DNA from 2 places in the Liquorilactobacillus hordei DSM 19519 genome. Region 1 is predicted to be linked to the other one. Evidence: a T-box and tRNA genes for the amino acid it is inferred to sense, from the RefSeq annotation. Region 1 holds a T-box; the other holds one or more tRNA genes.
What was found. A T-box is a leader RNA that pairs with one kind of tRNA and senses whether it is charged. The one in region 1 lies ahead of ileS (isoleucine--tRNA ligase), so its partner is inferred to be a tRNA-Ile.
Positions count from the first base shown of each region.

Region 2: it has a tRNA-Ile gene. The T-box ahead of ileS (isoleucine--tRNA ligase) is inferred to sense a tRNA for this amino acid. The anticodon was not compared.

Region 1 covers NZ_CP049303.1:1,709,283-1,724,151, forward strand. The annotation lists gene G6O70_RS09480 (tetratricopeptide repeat protein) at 1-646, opposite strand, end outside; gene G6O70_RS09485 (histidine phosphatase family protein) at 664-1,317, opposite strand; gene mnmA (tRNA 2-thiouridine(34) synthase MnmA) at 1,606-2,733, opposite strand; gene G6O70_RS09495 (DUF1831 domain-containing protein) at 2,847-3,188, opposite strand; gene G6O70_RS09500 (cysteine desulfurase family protein) at 3,192-4,346, opposite strand; gene G6O70_RS09505 (5'-methylthioadenosine/adenosylhomocysteine nucleosidase) at 4,358-5,044, opposite strand; gene G6O70_RS09510 (hypothetical protein) at 5,068-5,331, opposite strand; gene G6O70_RS09515 (NUDIX hydrolase) at 5,333-5,884, opposite strand; gene dapF (diaminopimelate epimerase) at 5,886-6,863, opposite strand; gene ileS (isoleucine--tRNA ligase) at 7,261-10,059, opposite strand; T-box leader at 10,110-10,335, opposite strand; gene G6O70_RS09530 (DivIVA domain-containing protein) at 10,326-11,039, opposite strand; gene G6O70_RS09535 (YlmH family RNA-binding protein) at 11,064-11,849, opposite strand; gene G6O70_RS09540 (YggT family protein) at 11,860-12,138, opposite strand; gene G6O70_RS09545 (cell division protein SepF) at 12,160-12,579, opposite strand; gene ftsZ (cell division protein FtsZ) at 12,613-13,863, opposite strand; gene ftsA (cell division protein FtsA) at 13,885-14,869, opposite strand, start outside.
Region 2 covers NZ_CP049303.1:1,842,671-1,857,539, reverse strand. The annotation lists gene G6O70_RS10325 (O-acetylhomoserine aminocarboxypropyltransferase/cysteine synthase family protein) at 1-606, shown strand, start outside; gene G6O70_RS10320 (amidohydrolase) at 614-1,774, shown strand; gene G6O70_RS10315 (aminotransferase class I/II-fold pyridoxal phosphate-dependent enzyme) at 1,777-2,949, shown strand; gene G6O70_RS10310 (NAD(P)-dependent oxidoreductase) at 2,957-3,967, shown strand; gene G6O70_RS10305 (GNAT family N-acetyltransferase) at 3,970-4,389, shown strand; gene G6O70_RS10300 (VTT domain-containing protein) at 4,600-5,232, opposite strand; gene G6O70_RS10295 (NAD(P)/FAD-dependent oxidoreductase) at 5,253-6,254, opposite strand; gene G6O70_RS10290 (peptidylprolyl isomerase) at 6,380-6,952, shown strand; gene G6O70_RS10285 (CvfD/Ygs/GSP13 family RNA-binding post-transcriptional regulator) at 6,976-7,371, shown strand; rRNA gene G6O70_RS10280 (16S ribosomal RNA) at 7,700-9,259, shown strand; rRNA gene G6O70_RS10275 (23S ribosomal RNA) at 9,460-12,378, shown strand; rRNA gene rrf (5S ribosomal RNA) at 12,462-12,578, shown strand; tRNA gene G6O70_RS10265 (tRNA-Val) at 12,585-12,657, shown strand; tRNA gene G6O70_RS10260 (tRNA-Lys) at 12,662-12,734, shown strand; tRNA gene G6O70_RS10255 (tRNA-Thr) at 12,815-12,890, shown strand; tRNA gene G6O70_RS10250 (tRNA-Gly) at 12,898-12,969, shown strand; tRNA gene G6O70_RS10245 (tRNA-Leu) at 12,983-13,068, shown strand; tRNA gene G6O70_RS10240 (tRNA-Arg) at 13,086-13,159, shown strand; tRNA gene G6O70_RS10235 (tRNA-Pro) at 13,165-13,238, shown strand; tRNA gene G6O70_RS10230 (tRNA-Met) at 13,266-13,339, shown strand; tRNA gene G6O70_RS10225 (tRNA-Ile) at 13,360-13,433, shown strand; tRNA gene G6O70_RS10220 (tRNA-Ser) at 13,476-13,565, shown strand; tRNA gene G6O70_RS10215 (tRNA-Met) at 13,576-13,649, shown strand; tRNA gene G6O70_RS10210 (tRNA-Asp) at 13,652-13,725, shown strand; tRNA gene G6O70_RS10205 (tRNA-Phe) at 13,758-13,830, shown strand; tRNA gene G6O70_RS10200 (tRNA-Gly) at 13,841-13,911, shown strand; tRNA gene G6O70_RS10195 (tRNA-Ser) at 13,926-14,013, shown strand; tRNA gene G6O70_RS10190 (tRNA-Glu) at 14,021-14,092, shown strand; tRNA gene G6O70_RS10185 (tRNA-Met) at 14,102-14,175, shown strand; tRNA gene G6O70_RS10180 (tRNA-Asp) at 14,178-14,251, shown strand; SMK box riboswitch at 14,355-14,438, shown strand; gene metK (methionine adenosyltransferase) at 14,436-14,869, shown strand, end outside.

The DNA of each region.
Region 1 (14,869 bases):
ATTTCTTCTGTTTTGCAATTATTGTCTTTTGAATATCTATTATCTGCCCTTTCATTTTAATAAAGGATTTATAATCTATTTTTTGCGCTATTTCAAAATAACTATCGGCTTGTTCTTTTCCATCAAGAATTAAGGCAATTATCCCTCTTTGAAAGATTGCATCAAAATTACGTGGTTCATTTGCTAAAACCTCATCGAAATATTTTCTTGCATTTTGAAAATCACCTAAAGCCAAAAAGTTGCTGGCAATTAGTTGCTTTGCCCCCACATTTCTAGTTGTAAGTGCATAAGCTAACGATCTTTTGTAATCTCCTAAAGCATATTCGCACTGGGCAATCATCAAAATTGCATTATCATTGAGTTTTGTTCCTTTGACTACTCTAAAATAGTTAATTGCCTTTTGAAAGTCCCCTGCGCTATATAAAACATTACCTAAGCCATAATTCAACAAATCAAGTTCAGTTTTTCCACTAAATAATCCTGAGGTTTTTAATAATAATTGTTTTGCCTGTTCATAATCTTTTAGTTCAGTTAGTAATACACTCAATTCATAATATGATCTAACTTCATTTGGATTATCATCAATCTTTTCAACCGCTTTTTGAACTAATTTTTGTGCCTCAGCGTTCATTTGCTTTCTATTCATTCACTCACTTCCTTGTACTATACTGTATCACTTTGATCAAGCTTTCTATTCAGATAATCCGTCTTATTCCATTCTAAACAATCAAAGTTCACTGCGTCATTTGTCTTAAGTATTGTAGTACTAGTATTGGATAAACCACCCGCTTTTCGCAGATCCTCAAGTGAATACCCTAATAAATGTCTGATTTCTGCACAAAGAGCTGCTCCATGACTGACAATGATTACATTTCCATTTGGATGTTCTTTACATATCCTTTGAATAATTGGTGTCATTCTTGAAAAAAGCTCTTGAAAACTCTCACCCGAAATATTTTTTGCATTATATAAATCTGGATGATTTCGAAAAGCATCTAATTCTCTGGGAAACTTCTTGGCAACATCTGTAAACAACATTCCCTCCATTTCACCGAGATTAAACTCACTTAAACCTATATTTTTTTCTACAGCTAATTCTTGTGGCAAGGCCCTGGCTAACTCAGAAGCCGTTACAAAAGCACGTTTAATCGGACTACAATATATTTTTTCAAATTTTTCATTTTTGAGATAATTCGCCAACATCTTTATTTCAGTATGACTCTCTGGTAATAACTCTGAGTCACCCTTTGCACCTTGATATCTACCTTCTAAATTCCAAATAGTTTTCCCATGCCTAATAAAAAATAATCTAGTCATGCTCAACCTCCTTTTATGTCACCTTTAATTATGCCATTCTTTTTGGTTATTATCATTATTTTTTCATTACTTTGTTTCAATTAGTTATGAAAATTACATCTCAAATGTATCAAAAAAGTTGTGAGACATCAGCATTTCTATTTAATGGGTAAAAATGTACAGAACTTAAAAAGGCTGAAGCAAAATTTAACTTTTGCTTCAACCTCGTTAATTATTCCGTATAAACATGTTTTGTAAGTTAAGGAAGAACTGATAATTTTTATCATCCATTGATTTTACATTCAATTTCTAAACATACTGCAAAATTTTCTCTTTTTGATAAGCACGATCTATCGTTGCACTTCCTAAACATTCGTCACCATCATAAAAAACAACTTCTTGTCCTGGTGTAATTGCGCGTACAGGTTCGTCAAATTCAACTCTGACTTGTGAATAATCCTCATTCAAGAAAACTGTCACACCAGTGTCTTTTTGTCGATATCTAAACTTAGCTGTACAGTGGAATTCTAAACCACGATCTTCAATTGGAGCTATAAAACTAATATTACTGCCGTCTAGACTATCAGCATAAAGATGCTCATTATGATAACCCTGCCCAACATATAATGTATTAGTAGATAGATCCTTTCCAACTACAAACCATGGATCATTACTCTGACCATCGCCACCAATTCCTAAGCCTTTTCTCTGGCCAATCGTATAGTTCATTAAACCATAATGTTCGCCCTTTATTTCACCATCAAATGTCTTCATTTTTCCTGGCTTTGCAGGTAAAAATTCATTTAAAAATTTGCTAAAGTTACGTTCTCCAATAAAGCATACACCGGTTGAGTCTTTCTTTTTTGCTGTAGCAAGTCCAGCTTCCTCAGCAATTTTTCTAACCTCACTTTTTTCTAAATTTCCAATTGGAAACAAAGCCTTGTCTAATTGTGCTTGAGCTAATTGGCTTAGAAAATATGTTTGATCTTTATTTGAATCTGCTCCACGCAACAAATGAACATACCCATTTTCATCACGTCTTATTTGAGCATAGTGCCCCATCGCAATAAAATCTGCATCAAGTTTCATTGCATAATCTAAGAAAGCTTTAAATTTAACTTCTTTATTACACATCACATCTGGATTAGGTGTTCTACCATGCTTATACTCATCCAGAAAATATGTGAAAACCCCATCCCAATATTCCTTTTCAAAGTTCACAGAGTAATATGGAATCCCAATCTTGTTTGCAACCTTTGCAACATCTTCGTAATCTTCCGTTGCCGTACAGACGCCACTATCATTAGTGTCATCCCAATTCTTCATGAAGACGCCAACTACGTCATAACCTTGTTGCTTCAACAAATAAGCAACAACAGACGAGTCAACTCCACCACTCATGCCTACAACGACACGAGTTTGGCTATTATCCTTCATAATATTCTCACCATCATTTCAATATAGATTCTGAATCTCTACGAGTTGAAGGTCGTATTATTTCAGTAAGATTCATTATAGCTAGTTCATTAATCTTTGACAAGTCAAGTTGACTATTTCTCACTTAATATAGAACGTTCTTTTAAATTATCGATTACAAAATTGAGTTGTTCGATATGTTTTTCGATATCTGTTCCTTTAAAAATATTAATTTCTTTTAAGCCATTGGCACTTGTCACACCTATTTTAAAGGTTTGTAAATCACTGCTAATTGTAACTTTTAATTTTATACTTGCATTGTATGGAGAAGATGGATCTAAAGGTCTTTCAAGTATAAACTTACCTCCTTTGCTCTCCATAAAACCTACGTCGCGCAAGGTATATTTCTTAATTTCATCACTTAATACAAAAGTGCGCTTATCGCCCAAAATCTTAGCTTCTTTAGTATATGCCATTAGTTATATTCCCCTGTTCTTTTTTATTATTTTGGTCAGCTGTGCAATCAAGTAATCAATGTCCTCAGATGTATTTTCAACTCCAAAGCTAAATCTTAGAGACTCTTCAATTCGTGGGCTGTCTTCACCATACATTGCAGTTAAAACATGAGAAGGCTCAACGCTACCAGCAGTACAAGCAGATCCCGCAGAAGCTGAAATGCCATTTAAATCTAAATTGGTTAATAATGCATCTCTTTTACAGCCCTTAAACCATATATTGATTACATGCTGTAGATTATTTTTTGTAATCTCGCCATTTACTTCAAATTCAATTTCAGCTTTTTGCAGCCCTTTAATTATTTGCTGCTTAAATCCATAATATTTTTCTTGGCGTATCTTCTTTTCGTTTGCATTAACTATTTCAACAGCCTCAGCAAAGCCTGCAATTGCTGGAATATTCTCAGTACCCGCACGTCGTTTTAATTCTTGATCTCCACCCTTTAATAATGATGGAATTTTAACTTCTTCAGAACGATATAAGAATCCTAAAAACTTTGGCCCATTAAGCTTGTGTGCTGAAGTTGATAGCAAATCAATTTTATCTGCCTGGACATCAATATCAATTAGTCCATATGCTTGAACTGCATCCGTGTGAAACCAAGCATTAGTTGGCTCTACTAATTCACCAATTTCATGAATTGGCAGATGACTGCCAACTTCATTATTTCCAGTCATAATAGATACTAAAATCGTATCTGGTCTGAGTGCGTCTTTCAAGTCATTCAGGTCGATTAAACCACGTTGATCTACTGGCAAATACGTAATTTCAAAACCTAGTGTTTCAAGGTACTCCATTGACTTCAAAACAGCCTCATGCTCGATTGCCGTCGTAATTAAGTGTTTTCCTTCTGATTTTCTAGCCAAAGCAGTTTCAATAATTGCAGTATTGTCACTTTCCGTACCACCACTTGTAAAAACAATCTCATCATCTTTTTTCGCATTAATCGACTGAGCAATCACATGTCTGCTGTTATCCAAAATAGCTCGTGCTTGTCGGCCGTGGAAATGTGTACTAGACGCATTCCCAAAAACATTACTCATTGCCTCGGTCATGGTCTCAATAACCGGCTTAACCATAGGCGTTGTTGCTGCGTTATCTAAATAAATGTGTCTCACTTTTATCGCTCCTATTTTGCTAAAACATTTAAAATCATCTGTGCGGACTTCTTACCTGCCTCAATGATAAATTCATCAAATGAAACTCCTGCTTCCTCATCCCCAGTATCTGACATTGCGCGCACAATTACAAATGGCACTTTAAACTGTGCTGCGACTTGCGCAATTGCTGCCCCTTCCATTTCACAACATAAAACATCAGGATAAATGGCTTTAATTGTATTTATTTTCTCAGAAGATGCAACAAACTGATCACCAGTCACTATCAAACCTGTTTCAACATGTTGCTGATTTTGTTCCGCAGCCTTCTTCAATGTCTCAATAAGTTGTAAATCAGCTTCAAATTTTTGTGGTTGCTGTGGTAACTGACCTGGAAGGTAACCAAAGACAGTCGCATCGACATCATGGTAAGCAGCAGCTGTCGACAAAACAACATCGCCAACATGTAACCCTTCTCCGATTCCACCTGCCGAGCCCGAATTTATAACAGCTTCAACTTCAAATTGTGCAATTAGTAATCCAGTCGTCATTCCAGCTTGAACTTTACCAATTCCAGATTGTACAAGCACAACCTCATTGTTATTAATTTTTCCTTCAAAAAAAGTAATCCCAGCTATCTCAGTTTGTCTTGCTTTCTTTAATTCTGTTTTCAGGGCCTTTATTTCCTCGTCCATTGCACACAAAATTCCATATTTCATTTTTTATTTACCATTCCTTTTAATTAAAAATTTACAAAAATCATAAAACAATAAACACAAATAATCGCCACAAACAAACCTGCAATTATCCAATTTAATTTTTTTATTAGCTTTCGTTTTTTTTCAGCTGCAATTTCATTTTTTTCATTTTGACGTTGTTGTGTTCGGCTGGGACTCTCTTCTTGTGTATCCTTTTCAGTATACCTAGCTCTTTTATTGTTCTCTTCTACTTCCTGTTGCTGGGAATGACGCCCAACATTACCGAAAACTTTATCTTTTAATCTCAAATTAACTTCTCCTTAATTCAAGCAGCTCCCATTTCCAGACAGCCATAATTGTCTTACTATCACAAATTAGGCCTGCATCAATCTGCTTTTTTGCCTCCGTCAGTGTCAATTCAACTGTATTTAGAAATTCATCTGCATCTTGTGGTAACTCTTTTGATACAGGCTGCAGATTATGAGCAAAATACATTAACATCCTTTCATCCGCAAAACCTGGTGACGTATAAAAATCCGCAATCAAATCCAGACTCTCAGGTTGTAGCCTAACTTCTTCATTAAGTTCACGAATTGCAGTCTTTTTGGGATTTTTTTCATTTGCTTCTATCTTACCCGCAGGAATCTCTAAGGTTATACGTTGCAGTGGTTCACGCCATTGTTTGACAAATATCATTTTATCATCATCTGTTACACACATAATAGCTACCGCACCATGATGTCTTACAATTTCTCTCTTTGCTTTTTCACCATTTGGTAGCCTAACTTCTTCTTCTTCAACCCTGATGATTTTACCTTGGTATATTTTTTTAGTACTGATTAACTCTTCTTCATACTTCATTTTACAAACTCCCTACAAAATCTTCATATGCACTTTGCTCTGCTGTCGCAATCCATTTGGCATCAGTAAAATCACCCGTAAGTGCCTTTTCTTGTTCCAATTCAACTTCTGCAACAAATGTCGCATTTCCAATTAAGGACATCCAGTATGACTTGTTCTCTCTTTGATGAACTTTTGTATTAACCATTCCACCTGGATTATGCACCGCTATTAAATCTTCTAAATTTGTGTGTCTTGCATAAAGTAACGAATAAATTAAAGACGAGGCTGACATTGCCGTTCCACAGGCATTTGTGAAACCCACACCTCTCTCAAAGGTCCTAACAAAAATATTGTTGTTTGCAAGAACTTCAACAAAACTGACATTAACGCCATCAGGAAAAATTGGATTTTTTCCGTTGTTCAAATAAGTCGCAATTCTTCCTAATTCAGGACCAATCAGTTCTTCATGATTGACAAAAGTAATCATATGCGGGTTAGGTACAGCCACTGCCGAAAACTTCAAAGTTTTGGATAATTCAGGGACTACTTCGTCAAATAATTTTGTTTTGCCATCAATATGCATTTTTAAATCATTAGCAGCAAAACTAACTGGTGATATTTCTGCATCAAATGCTACTACATTTGGTGCAAAGTCCTTTGCTTTTTTCACCTCAAGGTCAGCATACATTGTCTCAATCTTAAAATCTGTTAAATTATTTTGTTCACTCAAATATCTTGCAACTGTCCGAATTCCATTCCCACACATACTAGCTTCACTACCATCAGCGTTAATAACACGCATTTTACCGACCACAGAATCATCATGTCCTTTTGTAACATACAATATTCCATCAGATCCACCATGCAATCCATTTCTTCGATCACATACATGTCTAGCCAATTGCTTTAACTCTTCTTCAGATAAACTCTTATCTAATTGTTTCTCATCTAAAATAAAAAAATCATTTCCCGAACCGTGAACTTTAATCATCTTCATCAGAGTGACCCCCTATTAGTCTAACAATATCTTACAACTATAATAGCAGAATTTATTCCATTTAGTTCCTTATCCTGTCATTATTCAAACTTTATTTATTTTTTAAATCTTACTTTTCCGTAAACAAATAATTTCACCAAAAAAAAACCAGATCAAATTTTCTTTCAATCTAGTTCTTTATTAGTCAGGAGATGAGTCAAAAGTTAAATCTTGATCCCATCTTCTTCTATTTATTCTGCATAAGCATGTTCCATAAGCCAAAATTATCCGGCTAATTTCTCATCACCCTTAGCAAAGTACTCGCAATGTTCAATGTTCATAGCTTTGAATTAGCACTCAAATTTTTCGACTTATATCACTTTTTCAAAAACAACTTGTTCTCTCTGTGTTACACTTCTTATTCTTCTAATCCAACAGATGCTGCTTCTGGATAATCCGCCTTGACGATTGCTGCACAATTTACACAAAGTGTTGGAAAATCCTTATCTACCCCAACATCTTCTTTAATCATCCGGCAACGTGGACAAACAACCCCTTTAGCATGTCCAACAGCAATTGCTAATTCATCAGTATATTTCTCTGCCTCTGTTGGCGCATTTTCCAATGGCTTAACTTCCAAAGCGGAAACAATCAATGCTTGACGGACGTCAATATGAAGTTTTTCCAATAACTGCACAACATTATCTGAAGCATACAACACAATCCGTGCTTCAAATGACTTACCAATTAACTTCTCATTACGTGCTTTTTCTAATGCTTTGAATACTTCTGAACGAATTTCCATAAATTCTGCGAAGTTCTTACTTGTTTCAAGCTCATTATTATAATGGTTTACTGAAGGCATTTCAGATAACTGTACAAATTCCTCAGGTTCTTTCAAGTATTCCCAGATTTCTTCAGTTGTATGTGGTAAGACAGGAGTTAAAAGTTTAGTCAAACGGACGGCTACATCATACAAAACAGTTTGCATTGAACGACGTTTGTGACTATTTTCTCCCTCAATATAAACAACATCTTTTGCAATATCCAGATAAAAGGCTGAAAGATCAACGGTAACAAAATTAATTAGTTTCTTGTAAATATCCATAAAGTTATAGGTCGCATATGCATCCAAAACATCTTTGGTAAACTTATTAATTCTGATTTCCATATATTGATCTAAAGCTTCCATTTCATCGAATGTAACTGTATTTTCAGCTGGATCAAAATCAGTTGTATTAGCAAGCAAGAAACGGACAGTGTTTCTAATTTTACGATATGATTCAGAAATCTGTTTAAAACTATCCATTGAAACACGTACATCAGCAGATGTATCCACACTTAAAACCCATAAACGAATAATTTCGGCACCCATTTGTTTAATTACCTTTTCAGGAACAATCGTGTTACCGAGAGATTTACTCATCTTGCGTCCTTCACCATCAAGCGTAAACCCTTGTGAAAGAACTTGTTTATATGGTGCTTTACCTGATACAGCAACACTTGTGATCAAACTAGAATTAAACCAACCACGGTATTGATCTGAACCTTCAAGATACATGTCACTTGGATAATTTAAGTTTTCACGGGCTGCCAAAACGCCCTGATGTGAAGATCCTGAATCAAACCAAACATCCATAATATCAGTTTCTTTGGTAAATGTACCATTTGGTGAATGCTCACTTGTAAATCCTTCAGGTAGTAATTCTTTTGCTTCTTTTTGGAACCAAATGTTAGAACCATTCTTTTCAAATAAATCTGCCACATGCTCAACTGTTTCTTTAGTGATAATTGCTTCCCCATCTTCACCATAGAAAATTGGCAATGGAACACCCCAGACACGTTGTCTTGAAATTACCCAATCACCACGATCACGAATCATATTATGCAGACGTTTTTGTCCCCAATCAGGGAAGAACTTAACGTCATCAATTGCGCTCAGAATTTCAGAACGAATTTTATCTACTGAGGCAAACCACTGTGGCGTAGCTCTAAAGATAATTGGCTTTTTAGTACGCCAATCAAATGGATAACTATGTTCAAGTGGCATGTACTTGAGAAGAAGATTGGCAGCCTTTAATTTATCCAATGAAATTTGATTAGCATCTTCATAAAAGACACCCTCAAAATCACTGCCCGCCTCTGCTGTTAAATACCCTTTGTCATCAACAGGCACAAGAATATCAAGATCATATTGCATACCAACGTTAAAATCATCTTCACCAAAGCCTGGTGCCGTGTGAACAAGCCCTGTACCTGAATCTAATGTTACAAAATCACCAATCATTGTAACTAATTTACGATCTGGATAGAAAGGATGTTCTGTTAATACATACTCTAGATCTGAACCCTTGACAGTTTTTACTATCTCATATTTTTCCCAGCCAAAACGTTCCGCATTAACTTCAACAAGTTCCGTGGCAATCACAAATTTACGTTGCTCACCTTCTGGCTGTACAACTGAATAATCGAAATCCTTATCAACTGTAATTCCTTCAGAACCAGGAATTGTCCATGGTGTTGTTGTCCAGACAACCATATATGTATCTTCATCCAAAACACCTTTACCATCAACAACATGTTCACCATAAAAAGCAGAAGGCGATGTCACATCATGATACTCAACTTCTGCCTCTGCCAAAGCAGATTCAGATGACCATGACCAAAATACTGGTTTCTTACCTTTATAAATTAACCCGCGTTCCGCCATTTTACCAAAGACTCGAACTTCTTGTGCTTCAAATGTTGGATCAAGTGTAACATATGGATTATCCCATTCTCCGGCAACTCCAAGCCTCTTAAAGTCCTTACGCTGTTTATCTACCTGTTCTAATGCATATTTTCGACATTCTTCACGAAACTCAGCAATAGACAATGCTTTACGATCAACCCCAGCCTTTTTTAATTGCTGCTCAATTGGTAGACCATGAGTATCCCATCCTGGAACATAAGGTGAGCGAAAACCCATCATTGATTTAGAACGTACAATAAAATCTTTTGAAATTTTATTCATTGCATGTCCCATATGAATATTTCCATTTGCATATGGAGGACCATCATGTAACACAAAGGAAGGTTTACCTTCATTTAATTTTTGTCTTTTTTCATAAACCTTATTTTCTTCCCAAACATTTTGTCGCTCTAATTCACGAACTGGCAAATTTCCTCGCATTGGAAACTTAGTTTTACCTAAATTTAATGTTTCTTTGATTCTCATTACCATCTCTCCTTACCAAATATTATTTTAAACAAAAAAAAGACCTCATCCCAAGGGACGAAAATCTTTCGCGGTACCACCCAATTTAGAAAAATATAAATTATTTTTCTCTCTCAAATAGCTAATTAACGATTGCCAACCGGATAAACTTACTACTAAGTTCAGTCTATCTGCAAAAAGATGATAAACATCAAAGAATTGAATGTCAAACTTTCACCACACATTGACTCGCTATCTCAGGAACTTCGATGTTCGTATTCTTTTTATTACTTAAGGTTTTCGGAAGATGAATTCTCATCGAAATGCTGACCTTCGTCATCTTCAGGAAAAATAACCACAGCCTTTTTCTCACTAACTGTTTCTTCAACCTTATCATCTTCAACCTCAATATTTGAAAATGATTGTACTTCTTTAGCAGCAGCTTTGTCAAGTTCAGAATCTCTCCTGATTGCTTCTTGAATCTCTTCATAACTACTTGTATCACCTTGACGTAAAATTTCGTCCCACTCGCTGCCTTTAACAACTTCGAGTTGTGACTCCATCATAACTTGCAACTTTTGTCTGAAAATTCGTGCTTGTTTTTTCAAATCATCAGTCTCAAATATTAACCTTTTAGCTTTTTGCGAAGCATCTTCAACAATTCTTCTCGCCTTCTCATTTGCTTCATCAACAATATCCTTAGCTTGTTTTTGAGCTTCATGATTAATAATTTCAGCTTCACGTTGAGAATTTGCCTTAACTTTGTCAGCTGCTTCTTGTGCCACAATAATCGACTGATTAAGAGAATCCTTTAAATCATTAAAATACTTCAGTTTCTCTTCGTTTTGCTTTAGTCCATCAGCTAATTTTTCATTTTCTTTAAGATTCAGTTCATAATCTTTAATGATTTGATCCAGAAAATCATTTACCTCATCTTGATCGTAACCACGCAATTTAACACGAAACTCTTTGTTATGAATATCTAATGGGGTCAAAGTCATATCCCCAACACCTCCATGTATGTATTATTTTTTTAAAACATCCGTTTTCACTCGTATCTTTCCTTTTTTTGAAACACCTTGAAGCTCATTTAATCTAAATCTTCCATAGCCTCGCACAGAAACAATATCATGCTCAGCAACTTCTACATCAGGTTTTTCAATATTCATCCAATTAAGAACCACTTTACCTGATCCCAATAGATCCTTAACGTGCTTCCTAGATAGATTATAAACCCCCGCAATCAGAGTATCCAATCTTAACGAACTAACTGTTAGTTGATAATTTTGCCACCCATCAATTGGTGCTATAATTTCAGCTTTATCTACCTCTTCAAGATGAACTTTTACCTTCCCAATACTTTCAACTTGAAGCTTTAAGAAATTAACCATATTAGTGGCCGTAACAAATTGCCACCGTTCACTGTCAGTGACAATATCACCAATTAAGCTACGCCTAATTCCAATATTAGTTAGCGCTCCTAAAACTTGACTATGCTTTAAAGTTGCAAACTTAGTCGGATATTTTACCAAAATGAGTGAAAATTCAAAATCAGCATCATTAGGTTCATAGTATCTTGGATAAAAAAGAGCTCTACGCCTCTCTGCCTTATGAAATAGACCAGATGTTTTCATTCTTAAATCAGGTTCAGTGTTCAAGAGTGTTTGTGCAATGTAAACTTCGCGCGGATTTAGAAAATCTGTTAATATTGGTCGATATTCGGTTGCTGCTTGTGTCATTAAACTACTGAGTTCATCAATAATTGGTGATTCTTCACTTCTAAAATGTTGATATATTGTTTGCTTATCCATAGCTACATAATCACACTAAAATTGTTAAAAAACCAAAAGCCAAACTAAATACAAAATTAAAACCACTCTGAATAAAGCGCAGGGCAATCAATGCAACGATTGGAGCAAAACTTATTCCACCAATTAGGGGTACAAATCTATCAAAAAAGGATAAATATGGTTCACATATTCTGCCCAAAATCTCAGATAATTTTGAACCTTGAGCCATTGGGAACCAGCTCATTAATACATAAACTATAATTGCAAATGAGTAAAGTTCAAAAAGGCGATTAACAATTGTTAAAATCATATATATACATAACTCCTTGAATTAATTGAAATCCGAATCTGTAAATTCTGTTGTAACATTTCCTTCAACAACAAAACCAGCCGGTGTGCAAAGAAAAATTTGATCACCAATTCTTTGAATCTCACCATTGATTGCAAAAATGGTACCCGTCAAGAAATCAACAATCCGTTTGGACTGCTGTTCCTCCATACGTTGAAAATTCACAACAGCAGCCTGATCACTCAGTAACCGAGTGGCTATAGCTTTGACATCAGAATAAACTCTTGGTTCAAAAAGTGCAATTTTCTTTTCAGACATTGCTCGCCTCTTTCCATCAAGTGAAACTACTTTTTTATTAGTATCAACTTGCGGACTTTCCTGATCCTCATATTGATAGTTTTCATCATCAAACTGATCTTCAGATATTCCAAAAAATTTGCCAAATTTTGCTCCTAAGGCCATCCCTATCACCTCCTAATCCCAACAGTACTGTTTTTATTTACGACGATGACGGAAAAACGGAGGTGTATTTAAACCATCCTCATCGTTATCATCTTTTTCCTTTTCTGTATCCATCTTGAATATATCAAATTTTTTCTTTTCAACATTTCTAAACTCATCAGTTTTTACATCGTCAACTGGTCGTTCCTCAGTAGTTTCACGACGTAAATCCCAATCTTTTAACGGGTCATTATTCTCAGTTTCTCTTACCGTTTCAACATTATCATTTTTTCTAAGATTGTTATAATTATCTTGAGTAAGTCTAGTAGATCTTTTATTGTCCAAATTTTTCTTATCAATTCCAGTTGCAATAACAGTTACAACTACAGTGTCTTCAAGATCTTCGTTAATTGACGTACCAAAAATAATATTGACATCGCTCGTTGCAGCTTGAGCAACAATATCTGAGGCATCTTGTGCTTCAAAAAGACTCAAATCAGGTCCACCAGTAATATTAAGCAATACCTGTTCAGCTCCATCAATCGAAACTTCCAACAAAGGTGAAGAAATTGCCTTCTTTGTTGCGTCAGCAGTTCTATTTTCACCATTTGCTGAACCAATTCCCATTAAAGCAGAACCTTGATTTTCCATAACCGTTTTTACATCAGCAAAATCCAAATTAACATATCCAGGAGAAGTAATTAAATCTGAGATTCCTTGAACACCTTGTCTTAAAACATTATCGGCTTCTTTAAAAGCCTCCATCATTGGTGTCTTCTTATCTACAATCTCAAGTAACCTGTTATTTGCAATAATTACTAACGTATCAACATGTTCTTTCATTTGAGCGACGCCTTCTGCCGCAAAACGAGCACGTTTTGGCCCTTCAAAACTAAAAGGTCTTGTGACCACGCCGACTGTCAAAGCGCCTTGTTCTTTAGCGACTTTGGCAATAATAGGAGCAGCACCGGTTCCTGTTCCACCACCCATTCCAGCAGTAACAAAAATCATATCTGCTCCTTTAAGTGCTTCAGCCAAAGCTTCTTCACTCTCTTGAGCTGCCTTATCACCGACTTCAGGATTTGAACCTGCCCCTAATCCTCGAGTTAATTTTGGCCCAAGTTGAATTTTTGTTTCAGCTTTTGAGCTAGCTAGGGCTTGTACATCTGTATTAGCAACAATAAATTCAACACCTTTTACATCATCAGCAATCATGCGATTTACAGCATTCCCGCCAGCACCACCAACACCAATAACTTTGATTGTTGCTCCTTTGTTTTCATTTGCATCCAGTGAAAATTCCATTGCATTCCCTCCAAATTATTTTCAGTCAAAAAAGGTATTGAAAAAGTTCTTAATTCCCTCAAAAGAACTGTTCTTTTTTACTTTTTGCTTTTTCTGTTCCGTATTTTTGTTATAATCTACCTGCTGTTCATGTGTATCATCTTCAACATTATCCTCGATTACTGAAATATCACCTTCCAGTGAGGCCTTCACAACTTTTTCAATCTCACTTTGCTTAGTCATATATGCTACCAAGCCGATTGACTGTGTGAACGAGGGATGTCTCAACCCCATTTGTTGTGGAATAAATAATTTAATATTTGTCTCAAAAATATCTTCTGCTAACTCTTTAATACCGGGGAGAGCAGAAACACCACCTGTAATAATAATCCCCCCAGGAAGTTGCAATGCGTCAATCTCTTCTAAAACAGTTTTTAATTTCGTGAATATTTGTGTCAAACGCGCTTCAATAATTTCACTTAGATATTCACCACTAATTTGCACCGTATCAGCCTTTCCAACCACTTCTACAGGAAAAACGTCATCTTTAGATGCTAGATAACTAGCAGCGTATCCAAAATTACGCTTAATTTTTTCAGCATTCTCGAGTGAAGTATTTAGAACAACGGAAATATCTTTAGTAACAAATTTTCCGCCTTCTTGATCAACATATGTATATTTTAACTTATGATCATGTACGACAGCTGCTGTTGTCTGACCGCCGCCTAAATCAATTAAAACCGCTCCAAAATCCTGTTCCCCATCACTAAGCGCTTGTGTTGCAAGTGCTAGGGGTGCAACAATCGTATCTTTCACTACAAGACCTGCACGTTCAACACACTTAACTGTATTATGCAGAACAGTCCTGGGACCAGTATACAAGACACCATTCATTTCAAGACGTACACCAACCATTCCACGCGGATCTTTAATACCATCAAACCCATCAACTGTAAATTCGTTGGGAATAACATCAATAATATCTCGTTCTGGTGGTAATTTCTGTACAAGCGCTGCCTTTGTCACA
Region 2 (14,869 bases), 130 kb from region 1:
AAATTCCCTCAATTTTTCGAACCAGAATTAGTTTTGGAAAAAGAAGGAAGAAAAGACAGCAGCTTTGTAGGAGTGTTTGGTAAGAGGGCTTTTAATGAACGTCTACGAACAAAATATTTAAGACTGATGGGAGCAGTATTAAATCCATTTACTGCTTATCTTGGATTATTAGGACTTGAGACACTTTCGGAAAGAGTTAGCAAGGAAGTCTTGACTGCTTTGAAGATTGCGCAATATTTAGAGAGCAATGAACATGTTGAGAAAATTTTTCATAGTGGTCTCTTAAATACCTCGCAAAGTAAATTAGTTGAGAAATATTACCCTAATGGAATAGGGACGGTGTTCTCGTTTAAATTAGGAGGAACGGTGGAAAATACTAGGAAATTATTAAATAGTGTTAAGCTGTTCACTTACTTACCTAATGTTGGCGATAATCGTTCGCTTATCGTTAATCCAAGTGGAACAACGCATCGTGAGGTACCGGAAAATGAAAGAAAAAAGCAAAATATTTCAGATAATCTCATTAGACTTTCCATAGGCTTAGAAAATGCGGATGATTTAATTCAAGATTTAGAACAAGCAATTGAACAAGCTTTTAAGGAGTGAGAGTAAAATGACTAAAGAAAAGATTGTAATTGATTTGAAAGACATAACTGAATTGCGTCATTATTTTCATCAATATCCTGAATTGTCTAACAATGAAGTCAATACTACAAAAAAAATCAAAGAAATTTTGACTGGTTGGGGAGTTTCGATTTTGCCAACTAGCTTAAATACAGGCCTTTTGGCAGAAATTAAAGGTAAGCAACCGGGGGCGGTAATTGCTTTAAGGGCAGATATTGATGCTTTGCCAGTGCAAGAAAAAACAAATTTAACTTTTAAGTCACTTAATTCAGGTGTGATGCACGCTTGTGGACATGATTTGCATTTAACTAGTTTATTAGGAGCAATAAAGTATTTCAAAGATAATCAGGAGCAAATCAAGGGAACAATTCAATTTTTGTTTCAACCAGCTGAAGAAGCTGGAGGTGGAGCAGAACAAGTTATTGAAAAAAAAGTGCTTAAAGATGTAAAGGCCATTTTAGGTTTTCATAATAATCCTAATTTACCAGTTGGGACCATTGCCTTGCAGTCTGGTCCGATGATGGCAGGTTGCTATAAATTTGAGGTTACAATAAAGGGTCAAGGGTCACACGGAGCAAAACCAGAAAAGGGGCGTGATCCGATAATTGCTTCAACTGAAATAGTCGGTGCTTTACAGACGATTGTAAGTAGAAATGTTAATCCGCAAGATGCAGTAGTTGTAAGCGTCACTAACATTAACGCAGGTAGTGTTTGGAATGTTATCCCCAGTGAAGCTTATTTTCAAGGAACTGTGCGACTTTTTGATGAAAAAAATGCCGAATTGGTGAAGCAAAGACTTTTTGAATTAATAGAAGGAATTGCTAAAGCATATGGACAGTCAGTTGAAATAGATTGGAGTGAACGGGCACTTCCAATAAATAACGATTCAGATTTGACACAAATTGTAATTAATAGTCTGTCAAATACAGTTCACAAGCCCCTTTTATCGATGGCAGGAGAAGATTTTGCCACTTATCAAAAGAAGATTCCTGGAGTCTTTGCTTTTATTGGTTCTAATGGTTCACCAGATGCAGCAGATTGGCATGAACCAAATTTTGTTGGACTTGATGAGGCTTTGAAGACGGGAGTCAATTATTTTATTGAAGGTGCACAAGGATTGTTAGAATATCTGAGTGAGAAGGTGAATTGAGGTTGGAAAATGAACTTCTTTCATTACTGGATAAGAATTTACTGGAAGTTGAACCATCGCTAATTAGAAAATTTGATGATGAGATTAGTAAGATACCCGGTATAGTAAAACTTACGTTGGGCGAACCATATTTCAATACTCCTGATCATATAAAAATGGCAGGAATAAAAGCAATCATTGATAATCAGACACATTATGCTCCAAATCGTGGAATAGCTGAACTTAGGGAAGCAATAAGTGAATATTTGCAGTGCCATTATGCAGTGTCATATAATCCAGAGAATCAAATCATAGTCACTAATGGTGCTACAGAAGCGATTAGTACAGCTATGAACTCTTTTTTGGGGCAAGGGGATGTGGTTTTGTGCCCTTCACCAGCTTTTGGATTGTATAGGAATTTAGCAAAGATAAATGGAGCTAAGTATATAGAAATTGACACAGAAAATGATAACTATAAATTAACTCCAGAAAAGTTAAAAAGCTACTTAAATAAATATCAAGCATCAGTTAAGATACTGGTTTTAAACTACCCTAATAATCCAACAGGGGTGAGTTATTCTGAAATTGAAATAAAAGAACTTGCAGATGTCTTGAAAAAATACTCGATTTTTGTTTTGAGTGACGAAATTTATAGTGAACTTGTTTACCAGAAAAAACATGTATCAATTGCATATTATTTACCAGAGCAAACATTGCTAGTCAATGGAGTATCTAAGTCCTATGCCATGACTGGCTGGCGTGTAGGTTATCTATGCGGGCCCAGGAAAATAATTACAAATCTAATAAAGCTTCATCAGGCTAACGTTGCAACGATTGGAACTATAAACATGATTGCTGCCACGGAAGGATTAATTAATGGTGAAAACGATATAAAAAAAATGCGTGCGGAATATGAAAAAAAGCAAGAATTTGTTTGTGAATGTCTCAAGAAAATCGGCTATTCTTTTATACCGGCTGACGGAGCATTTTATGTTTATGTCAAATTACCACATGATTTTCAGGGATCTAGCATTGATTACGCAAGAGTACTTGCAAAAAAAGCGCATGTTGCAGTTATTCCTGGAGCAGCATTTGCGAAGGAAGATCAAAAATATTTTCGTATTAGTTACGCTACTTCGGATGATAACCTGACGAGTGCGATGAAACGATTAGAAAAATTTATGAAAGATGGGTAAAAATAAGTTGACAAAAATAATTGCTTATCATGTTCGACAAGATGAAGAACCATTTATTTTACAATGGAGCAAGAAAAATGAAGTTGAGGTTAAAAGTGTTCCATTCGAACTCCACCCTGACACTGTAGAGTATGCAAAGGGATATGATGGAATTATTTTTAAACAACGTAGTAAATTAGACACAGATGCCTCGATTTATCAAACTTTAAAAAATTATGGAATCCGACAGTTATCTTGTCGTTCTGCGGGGATAGATACAATTGATCTTCATGCCGCTGCATTAAATGGCATCAAGGTGACTAATGTTCCTTCGTATTCTCCGCATGCAGTTGCAGAATTGGTTTTGATGCAAGCTATGCAATTGATTAGACATTATCCAGAATTTAAGGAACGTTTAGACAATAATGATTATGTTGTTGACGGATTGCGATCACGCGAACTTTCAGAATATGTTATAGGTATTATTGGGGTTGGCAGAATTGGGAGTACGGTTGCAAAAATATTCCATAGTTTAGGTGCAACAGTTCTGGGGAATGACCCTGTAAAAAATTTAGAGTTAGAACAAGCTGGAATTTTGACGTATGTTGAAAAAAACGAAATTTATCGAAAAGCGGATATTGTAACTTCGCATGTTTATTTGAGTAGGCAAAATATTCATTTGATCGATCAAGATGCTTTCTCCAAAATGAAATCAACTGCTTTTTTGATAAATGATTCTCGTGGGTCGGTTGTGAACACCGCTGATTTAATAACTGCTTTAGAGAAGAAACAGATTGCAGGGGCAGCTTTAGATGTTGTTGAAGAAGAAACCAAGATTTTTAATTTTAAATTTGATACTCAAACTCCAGTAGCTAACTACAATCGACTTAAGGAATTGACAAATGTGATTCTGACGCCACATATTGCCTTTTATACAGATATTGCAGTTGAACGAATGGTAAAACAGGCTCTAGATGATGCATTAACCATTATTCAAGGAAAGCACAGTTCACACGAAATAAGTTTCAAGGGAGAATAAGGATGGTTGAATTCAGAAAAATGACGATCAATGATTATGAACAGGTATTTGCTTTATGGGAGAGAACACCTGGAATGAATCTTCAGTCATTGAATAACACACGGGTAGGAATTAAGAGTGTAATTGATCGTAATTCCAATTTTTGTTTTGTTGCTGAAGAACAAGGAATAATAATTGCAACGATTTTAGGGGCAACCGATGGTAGAAAAGGTTATTTTTATCATGTTGCAGTTGCTGAAAATTATCAACGGCAACAAATTGGCAAAAAACTAATTCTAAGAGTTTTAGAAGAATTTAAGCTGAATAATATAGAAAAAGTTGGTTTGTTCACAGTCAAGGATAATATTGAAGGACAGAAGTTCTGGAAGCATTTAGGTTTTAAAGAACGTTCTGATATCAAATATATGGATTTGGATTTATAGTTATAGCAGGGGTCGTACAAAAAATTAAACTTTGATTCAATTTCGCTAATTATTCCGTATAAACATGTCCCATAAGTTAAAACTTGAGTACTAACTTCGAAAAAAGAAGAAATAATCTAAATTAAAAAAATATCTTCCATATTAAACTTTATGTTTAACGTGGAGGATATTTTTATTAGTTTTTTTAGGAAATTTAAAGGAACGTTCTTATTAATGTCTTTTTTTGAGAGCTCCTATTACTGCTGGAATCAGTGAAACAACGATGATTCCAATAACTACTAGTGAGAAATGTTCTTTAACAAACGGAATATTCCCGAAGAAGTATCCAGATCCGCAGCATAAGACCATCCATGCTGTTGCTCCTAATATGTTATAGCGGAAAAATTTGTTGTAAGGCATATGACTACTACCAGCAACAAAAGGAGACATTGTTCTAATGATTGGCATGAAACGAGCTAATGAAATTGCAACACCACCATGTTTCTCAAAAAACGCGCGCGTGTGCTCAAGGTTTTCTTCTTTAATAAATCTCCCTAGAAAAGAATTCTTATTTATGGAATTGCCTATTTTGTGTCCAATGAAGAAATTAAGTGAGTCTCCAAGAATAGGTGCTATCCAAAACAGCAAGACAAATATCCAGATATTTAGATGATAGGTAGAATTAGCTGCAAGAGCACATGCCGCGAAAAGCAGCGAATCACCAGGTAAGAATGGTAGTATTACGGCACCTGTCTCAACAAAGATTATTGTGAATAAAATAAGATAGGTCCAGTTGCCAAAGGTATTAACAATTGTTATAAGATGGGTATCAATGTGTAAAATAAAATCAATTAAAAAACTCATAAGTTACTCCTTGCTATTTATTAGTTTAGTTCTGGAAAGTTTTTAATAAGCTGCGTACTATGAGCAGCTTGTCGAATATCGGGATGAATTTTATTCATTGCACTGTTAACGGCAATAGGTGCTTCACCAAAACCGGTTGCAATTAGATTAACTCGTCCAGGATATTCAATTGTATCACCGATAGCATAAATTCCAGGGATGGATGTCTCCATATCGGTTTTTACTTTAATTAGATTGTGGTCAGTCTCAATATTCCAAGACTTCAGAGTTTTATTATTAGAAACAAAACCATAATTTACTAGAAGAAAGTCAGCAAGTAACTCTTTTTTCTCATCAGTTTTGACTTTCTTAATAGTAATTTTGATTTTATCGTCAGCAGAATCTAAAGCGCTGATTAGATAGGGTGTTTCGAAATTTGTATTTGATTTTCTTAAGTGCTCAATACTACTTTCAAGCGCTCTAAACTTATCTCTTCGGTGAATTATGCTAACAGACTTAGCAATGGTTTGTATTTCAAGTGCCCAATCTACTGCTGAATCACCACCTCCAGCAATAACAACGTCCTTACCTCGAAATTCTTGAAGATCTTTTACAAAATACCGCAGTTGTTTATTTTCATATTTTTCCGCATTTTCAACAGCTAATCTTCGTGGCTGAAAGGCACCCACCCCTGTTGCGATAATGATTGTGCGTGAATAAGTTTTTTTCTTTGTAGTAGTAATTGAAAAGCCTAAATCAGTTTTAGTAATATTTTGAACAGTTTCATTAAAAAAAATATCAGGTTTAAATTGATTATTTTGGTCTAGGAGATTGCTAATTAACTGATCTCCCTTAATAACACTGAATCCAGGAATATCGTATAACTTTTTTGCTGGAAACAATGCACTTACTTGCCCTCCAAGTTGATCTAAACTCTCGATTAATTGTATTTTAGCTTGCCGCATGCGAGCATATGTTGCTGCAAAAATTCCGATAGGACCACCGCCAATGATGGTAATATCATAGTAATTTTCGTTTTCCATTGTAATGCTCCTTTCAATTATGTACACTAAGATACATTAGCATAATTAGTTTGCAAAATAAATTAAATTGGAAAATATTTAATATTTCGATAAAATGAATTATGTAAAAAAAGGAGGAATTAGGAATGTTTCCACAATTAGAAGAAAATAAGACAAATCCAAAGGTTACAATGAAGACTAATCATGGTGAGATTGTAATTGAACTTTTTCCAGAAAAAGCTCCCAAAACAGTTGAAAATTTTCTCAAGCTTGCACAAAAAGGTTATTATGAAGGTGTTATTTTTCACCGAGTAATAGAAGATTTTATGATTCAAGGAGGAGATCCTACAGGTACAGGAATGGGCGGTCAAAGTATTTGGGATAAGTCTTTTGAAGATGAATTTTCGAATGAACTTTTCAATTTAAGAGGAGCATTGTCAATGGCAAATGCTGGCCCTAATACTAATGGAAGCCAGTTTTTCATTGTTCAAAATAAGAACTTACCTAATCAAATGATTGAGCAGATGCAACAAGCTGGATATCCTTCTGAGATAGTGGAAGAGTATCAAAAAGGCGGAACCCCATGGTTGGATCATCATCATACTGTTTTTGGACAAGTACGGTCGGGACTGGATGTAGTTGATGAAATTGCCAATGTTGCAAGTGTCCAAGATAAACCTGTTGAAGATGTAATAATTAACAAGATTATTACTGAATAGTTTTTTTATAAGAGGTGACAGTAATGGAATATAAAATTGGATCAATTGTTGAGGGCAAGATAACGGGAATACAGGCATATGGGGCCTTTGTTGCGCTTGATACTCATACGCAAGGCTTGATACACATTTCAGAATGTCATCATGGTTTTATTTCGGATATTCATCGTTATCTAAAAGTTAATCAAACTGTTAAGGCAATGATTATTGATATTGATGAATATACTAGGAAAATAAGCTTATCAATAAGATGCATAAAGGAACCACCTGTCAATATAACTGATGAGCATATTAGATGTGAGCACAAACATTACTGGACAAATTATAAAGTTAATGAAGGGTTTAAACCAATAGAACTTCGGTTAAATGGCTGGATTAACGATGGATTGCACGATATAGAAAATGAATTGAAAAAAAAATAAAATAATACTTGACGATTAATGAATAAATTGATATTATATTTCTTGTTGGTCATCAGTAATTGTTGTGAGATCGGAAATAGTTACTGGTTTTCAAAAATGGATGTTATTGGATATTTATTCATTTTTTTACTTTTTACAACAAAAAGTTGTTGACAAACATCTGATAATCAAGTATCATAAAATAGTTACGTTAAGCAATTATGTAGACCTTTGAAAACTGAACAAAGTTTCGACAAATCAAATGTGTAGGGTCTCTTGTTTAGTACAAGAGCAAACATTTGCGAAGTCAATTCGCTAGTAAACAAGTAATTAAAGAGTCACAAACTTTTAAAATGAGAGTTTGATCCTGGCTCAGGACGAACGCTGGCGGCGTGCCTAATACATGCAAGTCGAACGCAAAACTTTCACCGAATGCTTGCATTCACGAAAGTTTTGAGTGGCGAACGGGTGAGTAACACGTGGGTAACCTGCCCAGAAGAGGGGGATAACACTTGGAAACAGGTGCTAATACCGCATAATAACAAAAACCGCATGGTTTTTGTTTGAAAGATGGTTTTGCTATCACTTCTGGATGGACCCGCGGCGTATTAGCTAGTTGGTAAGGTAAAGGCTTACCAAGGCAATGATACGTAGCCGAACTGAGAGGTTGATCGGCCACATTGGGACTGAGACACGGCCCAAACTCCTACGGGAGGCAGCAGTAGGGAATCTTCCACAATGGACGAAAGTCTGATGGAGCAACGCCGCGTGAGTGAAGAAGGTTTTCGGATCGTAAAACTCTGTTGTTAGAGAAGAACGCGTGTGAGAGTAACTGCTCATGCAGTGACGGTATCTAACCAGAAAGCCACGGCTAACTACGTGCCAGCAGCCGCGGTAATACGTAGGTGGCAAGCGTTGTCCGGATTTATTGGGCGTAAAGGGAACGCAGGCGGTTTTTTAAGTCTGATGTGAAAGCCTTCGGCTTAACCGAAGTCATGCATTGGAAACTGAAAGACTTGAGTGCAGAAGAGGAGAGTGGAACTCCATGTGTAGCGGTGAAATGCGTAGATATATGGAAGAACACCAGTGGCGAAAGCGGCTCTCTGGTCTGTAACTGACGCTGAGGTTCGAAAGTGTGGGTAGCAAACAGGATTAGATACCCTGGTAGTCCACACCGTAAACGATGAATGCTAAGTGTTGGAGGGTTTCCGCCCTTCGGTGCTGCAGCTAACGCATTAAGCATTCCGCCTGGGGAGTACGACCGCAAGGTTGAAACTCAAAGGAATTGACGGGGGCCCGCACAAGCGGTGGAGCATGTGGTTTAATTCGAAGCAACGCGAAGAACCTTACCAGGTCTTGACATCTTCTGACAACCTAAGAGATTAGGTGTTCCCTTCGGGGACAGAATGACAGGTGGTGCATGGTTGTCGTCAGCTCGTGTCGTGAGATGTTGGGTTAAGTCCCGCAACGAGCGCAACCCTTATTACTAGTTGCCAGCATTTAGTTGGGCACTCTAGTGAGACTGCCGGTGACAAACCGGAGGAAGGTGGGGATGACGTCAAATCATCATGCCCCTTATGACCTGGGCTACACACGTGCTACAATGGACGGTACAACGAGTCGCGAAACCGCGAGGTTTAGCTAATCTCTTAAAGCCGTTCTCAGTTCGGATTGTAGGCTGCAACTCGCCTACATGAAGTCGGAATCGCTAGTAATCGCGGATCAGCATGCCGCGGTGAATACGTTCCCGGGCCTTGTACACACCGCCCGTCACACCATGAGAGTTTGTAACACCCAAAGCCGGTGAGGTAACCATTTATGGAGCCAGCCGTCTAAGGTGGGACAGATGATTGGGGTGAAGTCGTAACAAGGTAGCCGTAGGAGAACCTGCGGCTGGATCACCTCCTTTCTAAGGATATAACGGAAACCTACACACGATTGTTGAAACTTTGTTTAGTTTTGAGAGGTCTACTCTCAATTTGTTCTTTGAAAACTAGATAATATTTTTCTAAAATAATTAACAAACCGAGAACACCGCGTTTTAAAGAGTTTAAAACAAGAAAAATCTTGAACGCTAAACTCATAACCGCTTTACCGTAGGTAAAGATAGGTTAAGTTATTAAGGGCGCATGGTGAATGCCTTGGCACTAGGAGCCGATGAAGGACGGGACTAACTCCGATATGCTCCGGGGAGCTGTAAGTAAGCTATGATCCGGAGATTTCCGAATGGGGAAACCCAATAGTTTTTATCGACTATTACTACTGGTTGAATACATAGACCAGTTAGAGGAAGACGCAGGGAACTGAAACATCTAAGTACCTGCAGGAAGAGAAAGAAAAATCGATTCCCTAAGTAGCGGCGAGCGAACGGGGAACAGCCCAAACCAAGAAGCTTGCTTTTTGGGGTTGTAGGACTGAATATTTGAGTTACCAAAGAATGTTATAATCGAATGATTTGGGAAGATCAGCGAAAAAAGGTGAAAGCCCTGTAGATGAAATGACATTCTCTCAATTCAGTATCCTGAGTACGGCGGAACACGTGAAATTCCGTCGGAATCCGGGAGGACCATCTCCCAAGGCTAAATACTCCCTAGTGACCGATAGTGAACCAGTACCGTGAGGGAAAGGTGAAAAGCACCCCGGAAGGGGAGTGAAATAGTTCCTGAAACCATGTGCCTACAAGTAGTTAGAGCCCGTTAATGGGTGATAGCGTGCCTTTTGTAGAATGAACCGGCGAGTTACGTTTGCATGCAAGGTTAAGTCGGAAATGACGGAGCCGTAGCGAAAGCGAGTCTGAATAGGGCGTATCAGTATGTAGACGTAGACCCGAAACCAAGTGACCTACCCATGTCCAGGTTGAAGGTGCGGTAAAACGCACTGGAGGACCGAACTCATGTATGTTGAAAAATGCTGAGATGAGGTGTGGGTAGCGGAGAAATTCCAAACGAACTTGGAGATAGCTGGTTCTCTCCGAAATAGCTTTAGGGCTAGCCTCGGAAAGAAAGGATCGTGGAGGTAGAGCACTGTTTGGACTAGGGGCCCATCTAGGGTTACTGAATTCAGATAAACTCCGAATGCCATCGATCTATATCCGGGAGTCAGACTGCGAGTGATAAGATCCGTAGTCGAAAGGGAAACAGCCCAGACCACCAATTAAGGTCCCTAAATATATGTTAAGTGGAAAAGGATGTGGAGTTGCATAGACAACTAGGATGTTGGCTCAGAAGCAGCCACCATTTAAAGAGTGCGTAATAGCTCACTAGTCGAGTGACCCTGCGCCGAAAATGTACCGGGGCTAAACATATTACCGAAATTGTGGATGCAACCGTAAGGTTGCGTGGTAGGAGAGCGTTCTAAGGGCGAAGAAGCTAGACCGGAAGGACTGGTGGAGCGCTTAGAAGTGAGAATGCCGGTATGAGTAGCGAAAGACAGGTGAGAATCCTGTCCACCGAATGACTAAGGTTTCCTGGGGAAGGCTCGTCCTCCCAGGGTTAGTCGGGACCTAAGCTGAGGCCGAGAGGCGTAGGCGATGGATAACAGGTAGAGATTCCTGTACTAGTTATTATTGTTTGAACGATGGAGGGACGCAGGAGGCTAAGTATGCACACTGATGGATATGTGTGTCCAAGCAACGAGTTTGTAAGTGAGTCAAATGCTTACTTATAAGGACGAGTTGTGATGGGAAGCGAAATTATAGTAGCGAAGATACTGATGTCACACTGCCGAGAAAAGCTTCTAGTTAGATAATAACTACCCGTACCGCAAACCGACACAGGTAGTCGAGGAGAGAATCCTAAGGTGAGCGAGAGAACTCTCGTTAAGGAACTCGGCAAAATGACCCCGTAACTTCGGGAGAAGGGGTGCTGAACGCAAGTTCAGCCGCAGTGAATAGGCCCAAACGACTGTTTATCAAAAACACAGGTTTCTGCAAAATCGTAAGATGACGTATAGGGGCTGACGCCTGCCCGGTGCTGGAAGGTTAAGAGGATGGGTTAGCTTCGGCGAAGCTCAGAATTGAAGCCCCAGTAAACGGCGGCCGTAACTATAACGGTCCTAAGGTAGCGAAATTCCTTGTCGGGTAAGTTCCGACCCGCACGAAAGGCGTAACGATTTGGGCACTGTCTCAACGAGAGACTCGGTGAAATTATATTACCCGTGAAGATGCGGGTTACCCGCGACAGGACGGAAAGACCCCATGGAGCTTTACTGTAGCTTGATATTGGGTGTTTGTACAACTTGTACAGGATAGGTAGGAGCCATAGAAATCGGGACGCTAGTCTCGATGGAGGCATTGGTGGGATACTACCCTCGTTGTATGAACACTCTAACCCTCACCAATAAACGTGGTGGGAGACAGTGTCAGGTGGGCAGTTTGACTGGGGCGGTCGCCTCCTAAAAGGTAACGGAGGCGCCCAAAGGTTCCCTCAGAATGGTTGGAAATCATTCGCAGAGTGTAAAGGCACAAGGGAGCTTGACTGCGAGACCTACAAGTCGAGCAGGGACGAAAGTCGGGCTTAGTGATCCGGTGGTTCCGCATGGAAGGGCCATCGCTCAACGGATAAAAGCTACCCTGGGGATAACAGGCTTATCTCCCCCAAGAGTCCACATCGACGGGGAGGTTTGGCACCTCGATGTCGGCTCATCGCATCCTGGGGCTGTAGTCGGTCCCAAGGGTTGGGCTGTTCGCCCATTAAAGCGGTACGCGAGCTGGGTTCAGAACGTCGTGAGACAGTTCGGTCCCTATCCGTCGCGGGCGTAGGAAATTTGAGAGGATCTGTCCTTAGTACGAGAGGACCGGGATGGACACACCGCTGGTGTACCAGTTGTTCCGCCAGGAGCATCGCTGGGTAGCTATGTGTGGATGAGATAAACGCTGAAAGCATCTAAGTGCGAAACTCACCTCGAGATAAGATTTCCCATTCCTTCGGGAAGTAAGACCCCTGAGAGAAGATCAGGTAGATAGGTTGGAAGTGGAAGTACAGTGATGTATGGAGCGGACCAAAACTAATCGGTCGAGGACTTAACCAAAGAAAGAAATGCGGACGGTAGTTGATTAAGGAAGAGAAATATTAGCTAGTTTTGAGAGAACAAAGTTTTCTCAAGTAAAAGAGTGCGGTGATGATGGCAAGAAGGATACACCTGTTCCCATGTCGAACACAGAAGTTAAGCTTCTTAGCGCCGATAGTAGTTGGGGGATCGCCCCCTGCGAGGATAGGTCGTTGCCGTGCAAATATGGAGGATTAGCTCAGTTGGGAGAGCGTCTGCCTTACAAGCAGAGGGTCACAGGTTCGAGCCCTGTATCCTCCATCTTGAGTCGTTAGCTCAGTCGGTAGAGCATCTGACTTTTAATCAGAGGGTCGACAGTTCGAGCCTGTCACGACTCATAATGTTAATTTAATTGTTGACATTATGACCAAAAAATGGTAATATAATATGGTCGTTGTAACATGAAAATGTTTAGTTTGCCGACTTAGCTCAGTTGGTAGAGCATCTGATTTGTAATCAGAGGGTCGGGCGTTCGAATCGTCTAGTCGGCACCATTTTTATGCGGAAGTAGTTCAGTGGTAGAACATCACCTTGCCAAGGTGGGGGTCGCGGGTTCGAATCCCGTCTTCCGCTTGTCATAGTTCTTGCCGGGGTGGCGGAACTGGCAGACGCACAGGACTTAAAATCCTGCGGTAAGTGATTACCGTACCGGTTCGATTCCGGTCCTCGGCATTAAGTTTTATTATTATGCACCCATAGCGCAATTGGATAGAGTGTCTGACTACGAATCAGAAGGTTGTAGGTTCGACTCCTACTGGGTGCATTAATCGGGAAGTAGCTCAGCTTGGTAGAGCACCTGGTTTGGGACCAGGGGGTCGCAGGTTCGAATCCTGTCTTCCCGATAAGATAGATATTTTGTTTGTCTTAATCGCGGCGTAGCTCAGCTGGCTAGAGCGTCCGGTTCATACCCGGGAGGTCAGGGGTTCGATCCCCTTCACCGCGATATGCATTTTTATAGAACTTGGACCTTTAGCTCAGTTGGTTAGAGCAGACGGCTCATAACCGTCCGGTCGTAGGTTCGAGTCCTACAAGGTCCATTGTGCTAAAGTGTTTGTATATTGGATTTTTGTTTTTATTATGGAGGATTACCCAAGTCTGGCTGAAGGGAACGGTCTTGAAAACCGTCAGGTGGGTAAAACCACGCAAGAGTTCGAATCTCTTATCCTCCTTTTTTAATATCGCGGGATGGAGCAGTCTGGTAGCTCGTCGGGCTCATAACCCGAAGGTCGTAGGTTCAAATCCTGCTCCCGCAATTGGTCCTATAGTGTAGGGGTCTATCACGCCTGCCTGTCACGCAGGAGATCGTCGGTTCAAATCCGTCTAGGACCGTGATACAATTATTATTAAATAGAATAGTTTATGGCTCGGTAGCTCAGTTGGTAGAGCAATGGATTGAAGCTCCATGTGTCGGCAGTTCGATTCTGTCCCGCGCCATAAGATTTATGCGGGTGTAGTTTAGTGGTAAAACCACAGCCTTCCAAGCTGTTGTCGCGAGTTCGATTCTCGTCACCCGCTTATTATATTTTCATGGAGAAGTACTCAAGTGGCTGAAGAGGCGCCCCTGCTAAGGGTGTAGGTCGCGAAAGCGGCGCGAGGGTTCAAATCCCTCCTTCTCCGTTTTTTTGACCCGTTGGTCAAGTGGTTAAGACACCGCCCTTTCACGGCGGTATCATGGGTTCAAATCCCGTACGGGTCATTTTAATATCGCGGGATGGAGCAGTCTGGTAGCTCGTCGGGCTCATAACCCGAAGGTCGTAGGTTCAAATCCTGCTCCCGCAATTGGTCCTATGGTGTAGGGGTTTATCACGCCTGCCTGTCACGCAGGAGATCGTCGGTTCGAATCCGTCTAGGACCGTGAATAATATTTATTAATGTAGAAGTCTTCTCTAAAGAGAAGGCTTTTTTTGATGATGGTTGAAAGAAAATAGCCATTAAAATAATAATTGTGATAGAATGATAAATGTTACAGCATATTCCCGAAAGGATTCAGTAATGTGAAGCTGCCTTGTAACCAAAAATATTGTAATGGGGGAATTATTGTGTCAGAAAGACATTTGTTTACTTCAGAATCAGTTTCAGAAGGCCATCCTGATAAGATAGCCGATCAAATAAGTGATGCTATTTTAGATGCTTTGCTTGAAAAGGATCCAAATTCGCGTGTTGCCTGCGAAACGACAGTTACAACAGGCTTGGTAGTAGTTGTAGGAGAGGTATCAACAACAGCTTATATTGATATTCAAAAAGTTGTTCGTGAAACTATCAAGAAAATTGGATACACTGGTGGTAAGTATGGCTTTGATGGTGATAATTGTGCAGTTATGACTGCTATTGATGAACAGTCACCTGATATCGCACAAGGAGTCGATGCATCATTGGAAACAAGGAATGGTGATGTTGACCCATTAGATCAAATTGGAGCAGGTGATCAAGGCATGATGTTTGGTTATGCCATTGATGAAACACCAGAACTAAT